2 regions of the Oceanobacillus caeni genome follow, and region 1 is predicted to be linked to the other one. Evidence: a T-box and tRNA genes for the amino acid it is inferred to sense, from the RefSeq annotation. Region 1 holds a T-box; the other holds one or more tRNA genes.
What was found. A T-box is a leader RNA that pairs with one kind of tRNA and senses whether it is charged. The one in region 1 lies ahead of thrS (threonine--tRNA ligase), so its partner is inferred to be a tRNA-Thr.
Positions count from the first base shown of each region.

Region 2: it has a tRNA-Thr gene. The T-box ahead of thrS (threonine--tRNA ligase) is inferred to sense a tRNA for this amino acid. The anticodon was not compared.

Region 1 is NZ_JBHTKV010000002.1:123,408-131,291, reverse strand. Features, by position in the region: gene nrdR (transcriptional regulator NrdR) at 1-166, shown strand, start outside; gene ACFQ18_RS03135 (replication initiation and membrane attachment family protein) at 197-1,552, shown strand; gene dnaI (primosomal protein DnaI) at 1,570-2,496, shown strand; gene ytxC (sporulation protein YtxC) at 2,632-3,489, shown strand; T-box leader at 3,545-3,771, shown strand; gene thrS (threonine--tRNA ligase) at 3,840-5,789, shown strand; ribosomal protein L20 leader region at 6,035-6,156, shown strand; gene infC (translation initiation factor IF-3) at 6,222-6,728, shown strand; gene rpmI (50S ribosomal protein L35) at 6,760-6,954, shown strand; gene rplT (50S ribosomal protein L20) at 7,008-7,364, shown strand; gene ACFQ18_RS03100 (DUF1294 domain-containing protein) at 7,430-7,699, shown strand; gene ACFQ18_RS03095 (TVP38/TMEM64 family protein) at 7,813-7,884, shown strand, end outside.
Region 2 is NZ_JBHTKV010000017.1:4,338-12,221, reverse strand. Features, by position in the region: gene ACFQ18_RS12305 (5-formyltetrahydrofolate cyclo-ligase) at 1-298, shown strand, start outside; gene ACFQ18_RS12300 (DHA2 family efflux MFS transporter permease subunit) at 332-1,867, opposite strand; gene ACFQ18_RS12295 (TetR/AcrR family transcriptional regulator) at 2,158-3,036, shown strand; gene ACFQ18_RS12290 (GNAT family N-acetyltransferase) at 3,179-3,664, shown strand; gene ACFQ18_RS12285 (C45 family autoproteolytic acyltransferase/hydolase) at 3,722-4,768, opposite strand; gene ACFQ18_RS12280 (heavy-metal-associated domain-containing protein) at 5,004-5,219, shown strand; gene ACFQ18_RS12275 (hypothetical protein) at 5,358-5,597, shown strand; gene ACFQ18_RS12270 (hypothetical protein) at 5,699-6,073, shown strand; tRNA gene ACFQ18_RS12265 (tRNA-Thr) at 6,219-6,291, opposite strand; gene ACFQ18_RS12260 (NADPH-dependent FMN reductase) at 6,513-7,073, shown strand; gene ACFQ18_RS12255 (hypothetical protein) at 7,207-7,884, shown strand, end outside.

The sequences.
Region 1 (7,884 bases):
TGAAGTAGATAGTAAGGATGTTGGCGAGAAAGTGATGGATCGCTTGGCGGAAATAGATGAAGTTGCTTATGTAAGGTTTGCTTCTGTTTATCGTCAATTTAAAGATATCACTGTATTTTTAGAGGAATTAAAAGACCTTATTAACGTTGACAGGAAAAATGAATAAAGAGTACTACATAGATAAGGGTGAGAAGATTTGAACTTTATTGGACAAATATTACCGGTTGATGGGTACTATGTATTATTAAAGGATCAATTAACCGCTGATTATACAACATCATTAACTCATCTGTATCAACCGTTAATAGGGATGCAAGCAGTTATGCTGTATCAAACTCTTTTACATGAATTAGAATTCCAGAAAGATTCTCCACAAACACATCATACGTTAATGAATTATTTAAACATTCCTTTGGATGAACTATATAAAGCAAGATTAAATTTAGAAGGAATTGGTTTATTAAAGACCTATAAAAAACAATTAGAGCAGTCAACTATGTTTACTTATGAAATACAATGTCCTTTTTCACCTAATGATTTCTTTCATGATGCAATGCTATCTCAATTACTATATCATCAGTTAGGGCATGAGAAGTTTTCTATGCTTAAAAATAGATATAAAGTGACTACTCATGGGGATTTAGGAGAAAATATTACGGCATCCTTTAACGATGTATTTCAAACTTTTACTCCAACGCTAGAAGTTGTAAAACCTATATCTAGTAATGATTTAAATAATGATACAACCAATTCTGTTGATTTGCATTGGATGGAACAAATGTTAAAGCAAAGAATGATCCCAGTTGGACAAGTTTTAACACCTGATAATCGGAAATTAATTTCACAAATGATGGAATTATATGATTTGGATAACTATGAAATAGAAAAATCTATTTTATGGGCATTAAACGAGGAAAACCTCTTAGATTGTGATGAATTCAAAAATGCCTGTCATGATTTATTTAAATCTAAGCATAACAATGCTACTATAAAATTAACGGAAAGAATTACTTTTCCTAAGCAGAAGGAACAAACGGAACCGAAAACCAAAGAGGAAATGTTAATTCAAAAATTAGAAACTATTTCGCCTAAACAGTTGTTAGAAGATTTGTCTGGTGGCCATCAAGCTTCCGAACAGGATATGAAGATTATACGCGATGTCATGACTTCTCAAGGATTACCTTCACCAGTAATGAATGTTCTTATACATTATGTTTTATTACAATCAGATATGAAATTATCCAAAGCCTATTTAGAAAAAATTGCTAGTCACTGGTCACGAGCGAAAATTAAGACTGCAAAAGAGGCAATGGAATTCGCTAAAAAAGAAAGAGATAAATTTCAAAAAACGAATAATAAAAAACAAAATTACAATTATACCAAAAGAAATACAAAGGAAATTATTCCGGATTGGTTTAAAGAAAGAAAGGGTAATCGTAAGGAAAGTCAAACAGAAAATCCACCAATAAATTCCAAACAACCAATAGTAAACTTAGAAGAAGAAAAGGCAAAATTACATGCTTTGTTAAATCAAAAGCAGAAAAATAATTGATCTCAAGGATGGTTTATATGGAACCTATTCAAAGCTCTTTATCAAAGTGGATGAAAGAGAATAAAAATTTTCAGGAAAATTACACTAAAATAAGGAGTGAAGTTTTAAACGACCCTGAAATTAAGGAGTTTTTATCTTTACATCCAGAAATATCAAATAGTGAACTAAATAAAAGTTTAGTAAAGCTGTATGAATATAAGACCCAATCTAAGCAATGTGATCAATGCAGCTCTTTTAATGAATGTCAAAACATGTTGCAAGGGTACTCGCCTATTCTGCAAGTGGAAAATGGCGAAATTCATCTTGCTTATGAAAAATGTCATAGCCGTATTATGATAGAAAAAGAACAATCTCAACAACAACTTGTTCAAAGTGTCCATGTGCCCAAAGAGATATTACAAGCATCGATAAATAACATTGATGATGATAAAAATCGAAATAACGGGGTTATGGAAATGTTTAATTTTTTACGTGAAGCAAGTAATAAGTTGCCACGTAAGGGTATTTACTTTTATGGACCTTTTGGGGTTGGTAAAACATATTTCCTCGGTGCATTAGCGAATGAGTTAAAGAAAATGAACATCTCATCTATGATTATTTATATGCCAGAGTTTGTCCGCGAAATTAAGTCATCTTTTAAAAATGATACAACAAATGAAAAGATAGAATACTTTAAAAAAGCAGATGTACTTATGTTGGATGATATTGGTGCAGAAATGCAGTCATCTTGGTTTCGGGATGAGATTTTAGGTTCTGTATTACAATACCGAATGATGGAACAGTTACCTGTTTGTTTTACAAGTAATTATAGTTTAGAACAGTTGGAAGGAGTTTTGGCTTCTACTAGGGATGGTGTAGAGAAAGTCAAAGCCGGAAGAATTATCGAACGAATAAGACAAGTAAGTAAAGAAGTGCCAATATATGGAGAAAATAGAAGAAACTAACGTAAACTAGTATGTAAAAGTACTAGTTTTTCCTTTTTGGCAGTAAGAAAAATACTAGTTTCTGTGGTTTAATCATTTTTTTACACCTTTGTCCATATAATGTAACAGTTTGATTGTGGATGAGGGTGATGGTATTTGCTTGGGGTATATTTTGAATCAGAAAAAGAAGTACTAATATTTTGTGAAAAATTATTCCAACGTGATAAAAATATTGAATTGCATTGGAAACATCAAGAAGAATGGGGGATTCTTCTCCAAATTGAATCAGAAATACATGATTGCAAATTCGTAAATGTAATGGCGAAATTGATGGCTGAAGTATTCATTGGACATCGATTAGGAAACATGATTAAAGACATTATTAAGAAAAAATATTATTTTTCAGATTATGAAGAGATAAAAAGGATTCATGAAATAACAAATTGGATATTGTCAGGGAATAATGCTGAAAGTTTTCTGCACCTAGAAAGAACTGAAAGGGATCACCCGAAGGATTTATTGGAAGGATTATTTTTAAATCATATAAAAGATACAGATACTATACATTATGATTCCATCGTAAAGTTTGGGCTAAAAGAATTCAGGAATGAAATGATTGATTATGTAGGACTAGCGATAGACGAATATAAGAGAGAAGAAGAACATCAAGCGTTTATTAACTCTTTACGCACATATATTAGCCAAAAGGATCCTGGAATTCCAGTCATTCATATTTTACAAGGTAGTTCATTTTCCTTTTATTCAGAAGATGGAGAAGTCCTTTCAAAAATGGATTTACAAACTTTAATGCAGAAAGAACCCTTATACCTATTTGGATTAGATGAAACTGAAATGAATTTATCGCCACTAATTGCGATGGCGCCAGAGAAAGTAAAAATCTACGGTGATGATCCCGCCGAACCAAAAACATTAACCGTCATTAATGTTTTCCAAGAAAAAGCGGAATTCCAACCTACTCGAGAATTTCCTTTTTATAATATGAAAAACCAATAGCACTTGCAATTATAATTTTATAGAGCTATAATACACTTTAGATTCATTATTGAAGTTAAAAGTTACGATAAGGACATGATTATTTTGGATACATATAGATTAGAGAGGGAAGTCGTTTGGCTGAAAGCTTCCTCTATAGGCCTGAATAATTACCACCTTTGAACTCTTTTCCAGAAGTTATAGTAAGGAATAGCGTATCATCTGCGTTAAAGATGTAGAGCCGCTAATTTTAGCGGGAACTAGGGTGGAACCACGAACTATTATACTACGCTCGTCCCTTTTGCGTTATGCAATTGGGATGGGCGTTTTTTAATTTAATATATGTTTACAGATAGAAAGGAGCAAGCAACATGGCAGAAGAAATTAAAATAATATTTCCAGATGGTAATGAAAAAGGATTTCCAATTGGAACAACTGGTGAGGAGATTGCAGCATCCATTTCTCCAGGATTAAAGAAACAAGCTATAGCTATTAAATTAGATGGTGAACAAGTAGATTTAAGACGCGAACTTGATCGTGGTGGGAAAATAGAAATCTTAACTTATAAAAATAATGAATCTATAGATATCATGCGCCATTCCACAGCACATTTAATGGCTCAAGCGATTAAACGATTATATAAAGACGTTCAATTTGGTGTTGGACCTGTAATTGATGAAGGATTTTATTATGATTTAGACATGGAATATAAAATCACCCCAGAGGATCTTCCTAAGATCGAAAAAGAAATGAAACGTATTGTCGATGAGAATCTTGAAATTAAGCGAGTAGAAGTTTCACGTGAAGAAGCGAAAGAACGTTTTCGCGAAATTAATGATGAACTGAAACTTGAATTAATTGATGATATTCCAGAAGGGGAACAAGTGACTATTTATGAGCAAGGTGAATACTTTGATCTATGTCGAGGAATTCACGTTCCTTCCACAAGTAAAATTAAAGCATTTAAACTTTTAAGTATTTCAGGAGCTTACTGGCGTGGGGATAGCAATAATAAGCAGCTTCAACGTATTTATGGAACTGCATTTGAAAAACAAAGTCAATTGGACGAGTATCTTCATATTTTAGAAGAACGTAAGGAACGTGATCATCGTAAGCTAGGTAAAGAATTAGGGATTTTTACCGTCTCTCAAAAAGTTGGACAAGGTCTACCGTTATGGCTTCCTAAAGGGGCAACTATTCGTCGTACAATCGAACGTTATATTGTGGATTTGGAAGAACGTTTAGGATATGATCACGTTTATACACCTGTACTGGGGAGTAAGGAGCTATATGAGACAAGTGGACATTGGGATCATTATGATGATGATATGTTCCCACCGATGGAAATGGATAATGAAACATTAGTATTGCGTCCAATGAATTGTCCACATCATATGATGGTATTTAAAAATCAACTATGGAGCTACCGTCAATTACCAGTAAGAATTGCAGAACTTGGAACGATGCATCGTTATGAAATGAGTGGTGCGTTAGCGGGACTTCAACGTGTTCGTGCAATGACTTTAAATGACGCTCATATCTTCGCTAGACCAGATCAATTAAAAGAAGAATTTACTCGTGTTGTAGAATTAATTCAACATGTATATAAAGACTTTGGAATTGAAGATTACTATTTCCGTCTTTCTTATCGTGATCCAGAGGATAAGGAAAAATATATTGACGACGATGAAATGTGGGAAAAAACACAATCCACTTTAAAACAAACAATGGACGACTTGAATTTGGATTATGTGGAAGCAGAGGGAGAAGCAGCATTCTATGGTCCAAAATTAGATGTACAAGTTAAAACTGCTTTAGGTAAGGATGAAACATTATCTACTGTTCAATTAGATGTTTTATTACCTGAGCGATTTGATTTATCTTATATTGGTGAAGACGGGAAAGAACATCGTCCTGTTGTTATTCACCGCGGTGTCGTTTCTACTATGGAACGTTTTGTTGCATTCTTAATTGAAGAATATAAGGGTGCTTTCCCAACTTGGCTTGCCCCAGTACAAGTGAAAGTAATCCCTGTTTCTCCGCAGATTCATTTAGATTATGCGAAGGAAGTTGCGGATAAATTAAGAAGACAAGGTGTTCGTATTGAAGTGGATGAAAGAGATGAGAAAATCGGCTATAAGATTCGTGAAGCACAAACTCAAAAAATACCTTTCATGCTCGTTTTAGGTGACAAAGAAATTGAAAATAATGCCGTAAATGTTCGTCGTTATGGAGAACAAAAATCAGAAACAATTTCCTATGAGGATTTTGAAAATCTTATTCAAAAGGAAATTACAGAACGCAAATTACGTAATAAATAAAGAAGACTTCCATCAAGTTGGGCTTTTCTTTCATCCCCACTGATGGCTAGTCGTACTTATCGGACCTTTACGGGCTGCTCGTCTAGGTGCGATAAATGCAATGGTAGGCCAAGTATGTATTTACACATACTTGGCCTTTGTCGTGAAATATGGTAAAATATGATTAATATCATTCGACTGAGAAAAATATTTGACTAGGTTTCTTAAGTGTGATATACTTTAAAAGTTGAAAATTAAATGATCTCAAAGACAAGTAGAAGCACCCGCTTCTCACCTGTTCGACGCACGTTTCGTGTAGTTGACTGGTTCCAAATTTATTATGTGTAATTGGAATGTGTGGGTGTATTACCGACACTTTTTTTCATGTATGAAGACTTGTCAAATAGATCAGTATCGAAAAAACTTTGGAGGTGTCTGACTATTAGCAAAGATATGAACGTCAATGAAAAGATTCGTGCAAGAGAAGTACGACTTATCGATTCAAATGGGGATCAACTTGGTGTGAAAACACGTCAAGAAGCGTTGGAGATTGCGCAAACTAGAAACTTGGATTTAGTTTTAGTTGCTCCAAATGCCAAACCGCCTGTATGTCGAATTATGGACTATGGGAAATATCGTTATGAGCAACAGAAAAAGGAAAAAGAAGCTCGTAAAAAACAAAAGATTATTAATATAAAAGAAGTACGGTTTACACCAGGTATTGGCGATCATGACTTCGAAACGAAGGTTAAGAACGCAAAAAAATTCCTTGAAAAGGGAGATAAATTAAAAGCATCCGTTCGTTTCCGAGGACGTGCAATCACACACAAAGAGCTAGGACAAGAGGTTTTAACTCGTCTAGCTGAAGAACTTAAAGATGTTGCGACAATTGAATCCAAACCGAAAATGGAAGGTCGTAATATGTTTATGATGCTCGCTCCGATTAGTGAAAAGAAGTAATAGATGCAACATTACGAGGAGGAAATAAATTATGCCTAAAATGAAAACTCATAAAGGGACTCAAAAACGTTTTACAAGAACTGGTTCTGGAAAATTAAAAAGATCTCATGCATACACTAGTCACTTATTTGCTAACAAATCTCAAAAGCAAAAACGTAAACTACGTAAAAGTGCTGTTGTATCTACTGGGGACTACAAACGTATCAAAACAATGTTACCTAAATAATTAGACTATTAATGATAAATATAGATTCGGAAATGTATTAGGAGGGAATTAATATGCCACGTGTAAAAGGTGGAACAGTAACGCGCCAACGTCGTAAACGCGTATTAAAATTAGCTAAAGGTTATTATGGTTCAAAGAGAACTCTATTTAAAACTGCAAAACAACAAGTAATTAAATCTGGTCAATATGCTTATCGTGACCGTAGACAAAGAAAACGTGACTTCCGTAAATTATGGATTGCACGTATTAATGCAGCTGCTCGTCTAAACGGTATCTCTTACAGCAAATTAATGCACGGACTTAAAGTAGCTGGAATTGACATTAACCGTAAAATGTTATCCGATTTAGCAGTTAACGATGAAAAAGCATTTGCTCAGTTAGTAGAACAAGCAAAAGGTGCTTTAAAATAATTTGAAATAAGCCGAATCCATTTAGACATGGGTTCGGTTTTTTATTGCAAACTAGGAGGAAAAAAGTGAATTCCATCATCTATTATATTTTAGGGGTAAACATTGTTGGGTTTATTTTAATGGGAGTAGATAAACAAAAAGCAGTGAAACAAAAATACCGAATACCAGAAAGAACTTTTTGGATCATCGCTTTGTTAGGTGGAGCACCAGGAACCTATATTGGGATGCAACGATACCGTCATAAAACGAAACATAAATCTTTTACAATTGGAATGCCAATCTTCATCATTTTAAACTTCTTTTTGTTTTTCTATTTGTCAGGTCTTGCTAGTTGAACCTTATCATAAATAGCATTTAAGGTCATATAAATGAATAGAAGGTAGAAATCTGAAGTGCAGGGTACTTTTCTCAGGGAGAACAGCTAGAAACTGGCAAAAGGAGGAAAGTTATGGAGTACATTGGGAACTATGTAATGGCGTTTATCGAAATGGGAGGATTACTTTCACCGTTATTATTTATT
Region 2 (7,884 bases), on a different contig from region 1:
TCGAATCCATCATTTTCATCAATTAGAAAAAGGATTATACGATATTCCAGAGCCAAGTCCTGGAAAGACAATAAAAGTAAAAAAGTATGATATTGATTTGTTAATTGTTCCAGGTGTTGTTTTTGATCCAAATGGGTATCGAATTGGCTTTGGTGGAGGATACTATGATCGCTTTTTAGTTGATTTTCCAAATGAATCGATTTCTTTGGCAAGCCATTTCCAAGTAATCCAGCGACTTCCCATTGATTCCCATGATCTTCCGGTTAAGTATATAGTTACAGAAACAAATAAGGAATAGAGAACATGATCTCTATTCCTTATTTGTTATAGATTAATCAGAAACTGTTACTGATTCAGAAGACGTATTTGATTTTCCCTTTTTCATAATTTTCCCATCTGGTCCAACTCTTCGAATGAAGAAGGCTAGGATTAGTGCAAGTATGGCAATAAAGGTTGAGACAAGGAATGAAAAATTAATTCCATGTAGCATCGCTTCATTTAAAATATGTGTTTTCATTTCTGCCAGTCCTTGTTTGGATGTCATAGCAGATGAATCCATATTTGCCATAGCATCCTGCATTAATTCCTCGGCTTCCGCTTTGCTGTGCTTATTCATGATTGTAATTAATAGCGCAGAACCGATGGCACCGGAAACTTGTTGTAGCGTATTGTTCATCGCAGTTCCATGTGGATAATCTTTTTGTGGTAGTTGGTTTAAGCCATTTGTCATAATAGGCATCATTACCATTGACATACCAAAACTACGGATTGCAAAGAGAATCATTAGCGATACAAAGGAAATTTCCATATCTAATTTACTAAAATAAAACGTAGTTACAATTGTAATAATTAACCCAATAATACCTAAAGTCTTTGCCCCATATTTATCAAATAATCTACCTGTGATTGGGGACATGAATCCCATCACAAGAGCCCCTGGGAGCATTAATAATCCGGCATCCATTGGGCTAAATCCACGAATCGTCTGTACATAAATTGGAAGAAGAATCATTCCCGAGAACATCGCAATTGCTAGGACAATGGAAATAGCAGATGATAGGGCAAACATGGAGTATTTATAGATTCTAAATTCAAGCATTGGTTCATCCATACGTAGTTGACGAAGAATAAGCCCGATAACAGAGATAGCACCTATAATGATCGATCCATAAACGAATGGATTCGTCCATCCATCACTTCCTGCTTTACTAAACCCATAGAGAAGTCCGCCAAAACCAAAGCTGGATAAGATGAGTGAAAAGATATCCACTTTAATAGCTCGCTGGGGTGTCAGATTTTTTAACTTGAATATACCGATTACTAAGGATAATATCGCAATTGGTATAACAATATCGAATAACATTCTCCAGCTGTAATGTTCTACAATCCACCCTGATAAAGTTGGTCCTAAAGCAGGAGCGACAATCATTACCAGTCCAAAGGTTCCCATCGCTGCTCCTCGTTTTTCTACTGGGAAAGCAACAAGCATGACATTCATTAATAGTGGCATCATGACAGCAGAACCTGAAGCTTGAATCATACGTGCAGCTAAGAGCACTCCAAATGTTGGTGATATGCTAGCTAGGATGGTACCTATTGTAAATAAAGACATTGCTGTTAGGAATAAACCTCTATTTGTAAAGCGTTGAATAAAGAACGCACTCGCTGGAATTAGTATCCCATTAATTAACATATATCCAGTTGTTAACCACTGTACAGCAGTTGCATCGACCTTGAACTCTGTCATAATGGAAGGGAGTGCAACATTTAACAACGTTTCATTTAAGATAGCAACAAACGCACCAATAAAAAGAATGGCTATCATTCCATAGGGTGGTTTATGATGCATTGTATTTTCTTGTGACATATTTTACCTTCTTTCTATTTATTAAAAAACGAAACACGAGCACGTAGGTTTAATTTATACCCAGCACATTAAATTATTACTACGTCTACCTTATAGTTTCTTGTGCAAAAAAATGAGTCCCCACCTTAACCAAAAAAAAGTGGGGTCCATTTAGATCTATATTTGACTTTATACATTCTATACCGATAGTACAAAAATATCAATCATTATTTCCAATAAAATATAAACATTGATATATTAATGCTTAAGTTCTAAAATAAAAATAGACTAATGTTCTAAAGGTGGATTCTATGAACGATAAGGAAAAGCAAATTATCAATGCGGCTCAAAAACTTTTTATTAAAAATGGGTTTCAAATGACTTCCATTCAAGATATATTGAATGAGGCGAAAATTGCAAAAGGCACATTTTATAATTATTTTAATTCAAAGAACGAATGTTTAATGGCCATTCTAAGTGCGGTTTATGAAGAGGTAATAAATGAAAGAATGGAACTTGCTTCTTACGGAGAGTTAGATGATGAAAAATTGTTCGTTAAGCAAGTGGATGTTCGCTTTAAAATGGATAAAAAACATAACTTAATGGCTTTATTTAATTCCATCCCAATATCTGATGATGAGGGTTTGAAATCGTTAATGAAAAAACAATATGAATTAGAATTAGAATGGGTTTCCAAAAGACTTATAGATCTTTATGGTCCAAATATCAGTAAACACATAATGGATCATTCGATTACATTTTTAGGAATTCTTCAACATAGCATGCATGCAATAAAAATGTATAAAATGGAAACGAAAAAGACAGAAAATGTAATAGAATTTGCCCTTCGTCGAACTAAAATGATAATCCACTCTAACTCTGCGGATGAGGTGTTTTTTCATAAGGATTATTTATATTCATCCAATCAAAATAGAAATAGCGAAGAATATAAGGAAGAGTTAATTGATCAGTTACAAGAATTACAATCTACTATAAAAAATGATAATCATTACGTTGATTTTTTAATAGATGAATTGCTAGAGGAAGCACCCCGGCTTTTCTTGATTGAAAGTGTGTTTACATCTTTGCGGAAAGAAGAAAAGGATGTAAATGTAATAAATAAGCTTAATGAAATATCACAACTTTTATTACGTTTTATGGAATGTTGGGAAAGTGAAAATGAAAAATAAAGAAAATTTCCACCAATGGGGTTCTTACTGCCCGTTTAGATGAAATAAAAATTTACTGTCCAAATATTTGGGCAGTTTTTTGTCAATGATTCCATTATGATAAAATAGTAGAAAATGGTTCAATTTAGACTGGAGAGATAGGATGATGCCTTTATTTATAAAAAGGATGACTGAGAAATATGCAGTCGATGCACTATGCTGGAAATATGAAAAGCCATATGATTTTTATAATAATGTATTATCGGGAAGTGCCATTATGGAGCTTCTTACATATAGATATTTTGCGGTTGTTAATGAGAAGAATCAATTAGTTGGATACTTTTGTATTGGAAAATCAGCGCAAATTCCATCTGGTGATCAAAAAGGAATATATAGTGAGGATTGTATAGATGTTGGTATAGCGATGAAGCCAGAACTTACTGGAAAAGGGAATGGATATCTCTTCTTCTCCCATATTCTTAAATATATTATGAAACTTGAGAAAGAAAAAGATATTAGACTAACGGTTGCAACGTTTAATCAACGAGCCATCCAATTGTATAAGAAATTAGGATTTGTGAAACTAAGAAAATTTAAAAGTGATCATATCGAGTATCTTCTGATGAAGAAGGAAGTTAATGGAGAATGACAGGCAAAGAAGATATGAAAAAGTGCAACTCCTAAATAGAGTTGCACGAATTGCTCGTTATATTTTTTCCATATGGGCAAAACTTAGGTTCGTGTCTATCTCCCCAGTTATTTGGTTTAAAGAGATATCATTTCCATCTATCCATTCTTGGAAATCAAAGATAATAGGTTTTTGGTCACCACCTAAAGCGAACCATACCTTCAATTCATTAGGTTGGTAGGTTGAAGTATGGATCGTACCTCCCCAATTTTTATACTCCTTAGAGAACACTCCTTTATCCGTATCGTTCATCATTCGAAATGCTTGATAAACATCTGTTGCTTGATTTTGATGTTTTTTCATAGCTTCTAATCGACGGTAGGAATCATCTAGGTAGCGTTTATTTTCGGATTTTTGCAGTTCAAAATGATTCGTACACATATTCGATTGACGAATTTGCACAGACCTGGGACTTGCCTCAACGATATATGCTTCTCCTTTTTTATCAAGAACGATGTAACTAAAAGAATGACGATGGGGAATTTCTTTTAGCATTGCTATTGCTTCATCTACATTTGCGCAGTTTTCTAATACCATTCTGCTAATCATGTGGCAAACAAATCCATCTTTTGGTTTTTTTCTTTGGATAGAATTATAACCTAAGGCGAGCCCCTTTTCATTCATTCCATCCATTCTCCCAGTAACTCGTTGCTGTGGACCAACCGTGGCAAAACCATCATCATAAGGTTGGAAAAAGCTATATCTTCCTTCATAGGTTTTAGGATGATAATCATAGTTACGGACCATGAAATCCTTTCCTGTAAAAATCGAGCAACCACTTTTTTCTATTTCTACCCGATAGCCACCATAATCTCTTAAAATAGATTCTATTGGTTCCTCTAACGCATCATGTAATCCCTCGAGTTCTTCCCAAATTCCAGGGGCAAACTCATTTAGAATTCGTTGCGTGTCTGATGGATCGATTCGAAATTTAGGTTCTCTTAATTTCCAAGCCTTTTTACGGTTTTTAACAATAAAAGAATCCTTTAATTGTTTTCCTTGCATAAGTCCAAAGTCATAATGACTCCCTCGAAACTGTATAATGTCGCTATAAATTTGTTTCATTTTCCACTTCCTTACCAACATAAATTATTCTTCCTAGACTAATTTTACAACTTAATTCTCTTTAAGAAAAACATTTCAAGTCTTACTGGAAATTTACAATTTTCGCACTAATAAAACGTTGGTATGTTAGAGTTTATCATAATTGTGAACAATTTATGACATCTTAATATTAAGGTACATTTTTACAGTGAAAAGGGTTAAAATCAAGTTGATTAATTCTTAGGGGGAAACTAATTTGCATAAAGCAATCTTTGAACTAGAACCATTAACATGCCCATCTTGTATCACTAATATTGAGGATACGCTTAATACCACAAAAGGAATTTATTCAGCCAATGTATCTTTTAGTTCAAAAATGGTGGAAACACAATATGATGAAGGTAAAATTAAAGCAAAAGAAATTGAAGGCGTTATTCGAGATTTAGGGTATCCAGTATTATCAGTAAAATAATATTTTGATTTTATATATAGTAATAAAGAGCACTTGCAGTTCAGTTTGCAAGTGCTCTTTATTTTTTTAACCTGTCCATACAAAAGATTGTCAACTGAATATTATATAAAGAACGTATTAGGAAAGGAGGGGTCTACATTGTTTGAAGTTTATGACATTGCGATTATTCCACTTATACTAGGGGTTGTTGAGTTATTTAAGCGAGGGGGGTTACCTGTAAAATATTCCCCTTTTGTCGCTGTAGGTGTCGGGCTGCTTTTTGGATTACTTTATCTCGATACAGAAATAAAACAAAGAATTATCATTGGGTTGATGCTTGGTTTATCAGCAACAGGTTTATACAGCGGTAGCAAAAACATTACACAAAAAAAGGAGTAACTGTATTCTTTTACACCTAAAAATAAGAATAAAAGCCTGAAAAGCTAAAAATGATGTAAATAACTACGTGACCAGTCCAAGCTTTTTTTTCAAGTATACGTATGCTAATAACGAGAAGGGAGGGGATTATATGTGTTATCACGATTCAGGTAGACATCGTCATAGTTCTTGCTGTAGGGAACACCATCACCATCATAGATGTAGAGAATGGGACCATCATGATGAACGTAGAGGATGTCACCACCACGATGATAGACGTGGAGGATGGAACCGTCATGATGATGAATGTAGAAGATGTCACCATCATGATGATAGACGTAGAAGATGTCACCATCATAATGACCACTTTGGACCTATCTATCATGGTAAGAGAAATAAAAGGGAATTTTGTCATTGCTGCAATAGATATTTCTAAAACAGACGGTTTTTTGAGTTGTGGTTTGGTAGATCAAGGGCTAGAGTTTGGAGAACTCTAGCCTATAAATTTCCTGGCTTTTCTACTTTATTTGTCTGGTTAATATCGTTTCGCAGTCAAAATGGTCGGCATTTGCATTTAGAAAAAGTAAAAGAGCAATTCTCGAGGTATCTCAAGAATCGCTCTATGTCAGGGTTTAAGGTTAATGCTGGTGAGAGGACTCGAACCTCCGACCCCTTCATTACGAGTGAAGTGCACTACCAACTGTGCTACACCAGCAAATAGCGAAAGTTTAAAAAGTACACTAAAAATAATAATCCTTTTTAATTATTAGTTCAAGTCTTTGAATAAATGTTTGAAGATTTAAATTTTAAATTTCCTAAAGACTAGAAGAATTATCCATTATGTGAAACAAACGTCACTTGATGTTGAGGGGATTCTTTGGAATAATAGATTTATAATTAATATAAGAATGAATATACATATGGAGGATTAAATGTATGAAAATAGTAGCAATGGTCGGAAGTGTTCGGAGAGAGTCTTATAACATGAAATTAGTTCGGTATATGCAAGAAAGATATTCGAATAAAGTAGAAATCGAGATTCTTCCTATAAACGAACTTCCTTTCTTTAATGAGGATGAAGAATTAAATCCGCCTGAACTTGTGAAGATATTAAGGGAAAAGATAAAAGAAAGTGACGGTATTTTATTTGCCACTCCTGAATATAATGCCTCCATTCCAGCTGTCTTAAAGAATGCTATCGATTGGTTTTCAAGAGTGGAACCGGTCTTAGTGAATAAACCAGCAATGATTGTTGGGGCATCCATAGGAGCATTAGGTACCGTGAAAGCTCAACTACACCTTCGCGAAATCTTAAATGCTAAAAATGTTTCAACAAGAATATTACCAGGAAATGAAGTTTATGTAGGCTCCATACATCAAAAAGTGGATGAACATGGTAATTTAACGGACGGGGGTACCATTCAATTTATTGATTCTGTGATGGATGAATATATAAAATGGGTTGAAAGAACAGTTGAATTAGAGACTTCTTATTAATAGATTGAAAGATGATTGGAACGCTTGGATTTTTTTATGATCCCAGCGTTTTTTTATTTATCCCTTAATAAATACATTTTCATTTTCTTCTAGGGCATACTACTTCATGAAAATACATTTAGGGGTGAGTAAATTGAATAGGTATTTAATTTTATTAACCAGTTTGGCGGTACTAGGTTTGTGGGCGGTTCCGTTTGCCTCTGCAGAATCCAATCATCCTTTTATTGAATCTGTTTTGGGAACAGAACATAAAATGGAAGAAAAAAGAGGGGATGGACATTTTCTCTCCGATTCGATGGTAAAGTTACATGCGAAAGAGCTTGGAATAGAGATAGAAGATAAAGATATGGAAACATTAAAAGCTGAGGTTCAGGAAGCTTTAATAATGAATGCTGCTGAAGAAATGGAAGTAGAAATAGAGCTGGAAGATACGAGTATGGAAGATATAAAGAAAAAAGTTCATCAAGCGAGAATAGTAAAGAAAGCGGAAGAACTAGGAATTAAATCTGATGATACGGATTCTAAAACACTCGCCAAGATGGTTTATGAAGCCGATATAAAACAGGAAGCAGAAGAATTAGGAATTCCGACTAAAGATAAGGGAAGTAAAGAACTTAAAAAGATAATCATGGAGAAGAAAATAAAGCAAGAAGCAGATGCTCTTGAAATTCATGCAGATGGAAAAGAGTTGCGAGAATTGGCAAAGGAGGTACAGGAAGCAAAAGTATTGCAAGCAGCTAATACACTTGGAATCGACACGGAAGGAAAAAGTGTAGAAGAAATTCTAGATACTATCATTACAGACTATTAT